Regions from separate parts of the Massilia sp. LC238 genome, predicted to be linked through region 2. Evidence: riboswitches for the same ligand, from Rfam matches in the RefSeq annotation. Region 2 holds a riboswitch; the other holds the start of a gene.
What was found. Region 2 has a riboswitch for thiamine pyrophosphate ahead of thiC (phosphomethylpyrimidine synthase ThiC). Riboswitches for the same ligand answer to the same signal wherever they lie in the genome.
Positions count from the first base shown of each region.

Region 1 (2,198 bases), on a different contig from region 2:
GGTCTTGGCCGATACGCCGGTCGGCAGGACTTCGTTGCGCAGCAGCTGGTAGCCCGGCGCCGTGATCTGCGCCTTGTGCTGGTGGTCGACGTCGAGCTGGAGCAGGGCGTCCGGGCTGATCTGCCAGTCGAACGCGGCGGAGACGAACTGGCGCTCGCCGTCGGCGCCGCGCACGTAGGACTTCAGGTCATCAAACGCGGCATTGATGCGATAGCCGAAGCGGCGGTCCTCGAAGCGGCCGCCCAGGTCGATCGAGCCATGCAGGGTGCCGCGCTCGCTCGCTTCCACCAGGACGGATCGCAGCGGCGCATTGGTCGGGCGCTTGGTGACGAAGTTGACCATGCCGCCGGGCGCCGCGACGCCGGCCTGCAGGCCGGCCAGGCCGCGCAGCACTTCGATGCGTTCCTTGTTCTCCAGCGGGATCTGGGTGTCGGCGGAAATCGCGATGCCGTCCTTGCGGTAGCTGGTGGCGTTGTCGAGGGCGAAGCCGCGGATCGAGAACTGCTCGGCATAGCCGACCGCGTTGTAGGCGTCGCCGATCGAAGCGTCGTAGCGGGCGGCGTCGGTCACGTTGCGGATCGACAGGTCCAGCATCTGGGTGCGATTGATGGCGGTGATCGATGCCGGGGTGTCGAGCAGCGGCGCGTCGGAAAAACCGCCGATGCTGGCGCGGTCGCTGGCGACCCAGCGGCTGCCGGTGACGACCACCGAGGCCACGCCGTCAAGCTCTTGTGCGGATGCGTTGGTGGAGAAGGCCTGCAGGATGGCGCAGGCAATCAGGGAGTATTTCAGCTTGGATGTCATGGTTTGCTCGTCTTCGCGCGCCACATCAAGCATGGCGCGCTGCTTTCATTAAAAAAGCCGGAGCCAACGTGGGGGAAGGGCAAACAAGGATGGGAACTGCGTTGCGCTTTCCTTCGCTGGCATTATCCAGATCAGGTACGAAGGGTATCTCTCACCCGGCAACGCGCTGTTCGCGCATGCCAGGACCCCTAGCGAGGCGGCAGTGTAGCACGATCGAGGGACATTGGCGGGCTGTCAATAAGCGGTGATCGCTGCGGAAAAGAAGAGATCGCAGTAGGGTAAATACAACGAATTTATTAAATTTGATTATTTATGTTGTCACATAGAAATAATCGCTAAAAATATGATTAAATTGACGAACCTAAACCCATATTTATCGGAATCATGGACCTTTTCCAACGCACGGGGATCGCCAAGCAGCTGTACATTGCTTTCGGGCTGATCCTGGCCATTACCCTCATCCTGGCCATCTTTTCGGTCAACCGCGTGAACAGCATCCAAGGCGCCCTGCAAACCGCCAATATCGTACGCAATGATCAGTTGGAGCCGTTGTATGCAGCGCGTGAGGCCCTGGCCCAGACTGGCATCGCCGCACGCAACGCCTACATTTTCAAGGAGCCAGCTTCGGCGAACCGCGAACTGGATCTGGTCGACGGCTACAAGGCTGACTACCTGAAGGCGCTGACGCTGCTTGATTCCACCCTCCGCCTCAATCCGCAGTATCAACGAGTGAAGACCGACATGCTGGAGATGGCCAAAGCCCTGGAACGCCCACGGGCTTACCGCGCCGCCAACGAAATGGACGCATTTGGGCGATTCCTGGTAGAAGAATGCAGTCCCTTGCGTCGCCAGATTGTCGCCAACATCGACCAGCTAGTGCAATCGCTTCAGCGCAGCAATGCGGTAACGACCGCTGCCGCGACTGAAGAAGCCGCGGGGGCACGCTACTGGATCACAGGATTGAGCGCAGTAGCAGTGATCTTGTGCGCCGCCGTCGGTATGGCGATAGTACGTAGCCTGCTGGGTCAGCTCGGCGGTGAACCGGCGCATGCCACCAGTGTCGCGCAGGCCATCGCCGAGGGCCAGTTGTACCACAAGGTGGATAGTTCGCGGGCCGGCCCTGCCAGCATGATTCACGCAATGGCAGTCATGCGCGGCGAACTGGCGGACATCGTAACCCGGGTACGTCACGGTACCGAAGCGATCGCTTCCGCATCGTCGGAAATCGCGAGCGGCAACGCCGACCTGTCGCGCCGCACCGAAACCCAGAGCGCTGCGCTTGCGCAGGTAGCGGGCTCGATGTCCCACCTGGTCCAGACCGTGCGCCAGAATGCCGACTACGCCAAGCAGGCCAGCGCGCTCGCGGCGACTGCATCGGCCATCTCGGAGGAAGG
Region 1 is NZ_JNNN01000004.1:86,292-88,489, forward strand. It holds gene FG94_RS00850 (TonB-dependent siderophore receptor) at 1-804, opposite strand, end outside; TPP riboswitch at 896-1,004, opposite strand; gene FG94_RS00855 (methyl-accepting chemotaxis protein) at 1,189-2,198, shown strand, end outside.
Region 1: it holds a riboswitch for thiamine pyrophosphate, as region 2 does, so the genes downstream of both, FG94_RS00850 (TonB-dependent siderophore receptor) here and thiC (phosphomethylpyrimidine synthase ThiC) in region 2, are expected to answer to the same signal.

Region 2 (2,198 bases):
CAGGTCCATGTTCTCCTTGATCAGGTGCAGGGGCACGTGGCCGGGGCCCTCGATCATGGTCTGCACGTCGTGTTTCCAGGCGATCTGCGTGAGCTCGCCCAGGGTCTTCAGTTCGGCCAGCTGGGCTTCGTCGTTGGCGTCGTAGATCGAGCCGGGACGCAGGCCGTCGCCCAGGCTGAAGGAGACGTCGTAGGCCTTCATGATCTCGCAGATCTCCTCGAAATGCGTGTACAGGAAGGATTCCTTATGGTGCGCCAGGCACCACTTGGCCATGATGGAACCGCCGCGCGAGACGATGCCGGTCAGGCGCTTGGCCGTCATCGGCACGTAGGCCAGGCGCACGCCGGCGTGGATGGTGAAGTAGTCGACGCCCTGCTCCGCCTGCTCGATCAGGGTGTCGCGGTAGATTTCCCAGGTCAGTTCCTCGGCCTTGCCGCCGACCTTTTCCAGCGCCTGGTAGATCGGCACCGTCCCGATCGGCACGGGCGAATTCCGGATGATCCACTCGCGCGTCTCGTGGATGTGCTTGCCGGTCGAGAGGTCCATCACGTTGTCGGCGCCCCAGCGGATCGCCCAGGTCATCTTTTCCACTTCCTCGCCGATCGAGGACGTCACGGCGGAGTTGCCGATGTTGGCGTTGATCTTCACCAGGAAATTACGGCCGATGATCATCGGCTCGATTTCCGGGTGGTTGATGTTGGCCGGGATGATGGCGCGGCCACGCGCCACCTCGTCGCGCACGAACTCGGGCGTGATCTCGGCGGGGATGCTGGCGCCGAAGGACTGGCCCGGATGCTGGCGCGACAGCAGGCTGGCCACGCGCGCGCCCATCGGGCCGGAATCGACCAGCGAAGCCAGGTATTCCTTGCGGCGCAGGCTTTCGCGCAGGGCGACGAATTCCATCTCGGGCGTCACGATGCCCTGGCGTGCATAGTGCATCTGGGTGACGTTGCGCCCGCTGCGGGCGCGGCGCGGGGTGCGCTGCAGCTCGAAGCGCAGGGCCGCAAGGGCCGGGTCAGCCAGGCGCGCCTTGCCGTAGTCGGACGTGGGTCCCGCCAACTCCTCGGTATCGCCCCTTTCGAGGATCCACGGCGAGCGCGGCGTACCCAGGCCGCGGCGGATGTCGATGCTGGCTGCCGGGTCGGTGTAGGGTCCGGAAGTGTCGTAGACGAACAGCGGCGGATTCGCCTCGCCGCCGAAGCTGTCGGGTGTCGGGGATTGCGAAATCTCGCGCATCGGCACGCGGATGTCAGGCCGGCTGCCTTCGATGTAGACCTTGCGCGAGTTGGGGAAGGGTTCGATGGCCGCCTGGTCGACCGTGGCGGTCGCGGCTTCGAATTTGAGCGGTGCGTTCATGTGGCTCCTTTGCGGAGCCAGCAAAGGAGTGTGCCAGGATCGGCCAGGCAGGCGCGTGCGCGCCCTGGGCCGTGTTCTGACTGCTTCCCTTCGCTGGCATTATCCAGATCAGGTTCGGAGGGTATTTCTCACCCGCGTGTCGCGTTTGCGACAGCAGGACCCCTAGCGTGTGCCGCGCCCGGCTTTCCGGAACGCAGCGGGGCGGATTATAGCCGCATCTACTCTATAATGGTTCTTTTCGCACAATTTTTTAGTTGACCACATCATGGAACTTGCCAAGTCTTTCGAGCCCGCAGACATTGAACAATACTGGCGCACCGAGTGGGAACAGCGCGGTTACTTCACCGCCACCATGGAAGACGGCAAGCCGTCGTTCAGCATCCAGCTGCCGCCGCCGAACGTCACGGGCACCCTGCACATGGGCCATGCCTTCAACCAGACCGTGATGGACGGCCTGACCCGCTACTACCGCATGCGCGGCTACAACACCGCCTGGATCCCGGGCACCGACCACGCCGGCATCGCTACCCAGATCGTGGTGGATCGCCAGCTCGACGCGCAGAAGATCTCGCGCCACGACCTCGGCCGCGAAGCCTTCGTCGAGAAGGTCTGGGAATGGAAGGAAAAGTCGGGCAACACCATCACCGGCCAGATGCGCCGCATGGGCACCTCGCCAGACTGGAAGCGCGAATACTTCACGATGGACGAAAGCCGCAGCAAAACCGTGGCGGAAGTCTTCGTGCGCCTGTACGAACAGGGCCTGATCTACCGCGGCAAGCGCCTGGTCAACTGGGATCCGGTGCTGGGCACCGCCGTGTCGGACCTGGAAGTCGATTCGCAGG
Region 2 is NZ_JNNN01000038.1:116,508-118,705, reverse strand. It holds gene thiC (phosphomethylpyrimidine synthase ThiC) at 1-1,356, opposite strand, end outside; TPP riboswitch at 1,425-1,530, opposite strand; gene FG94_RS09925 (valine--tRNA ligase) at 1,622-2,198, shown strand, end outside.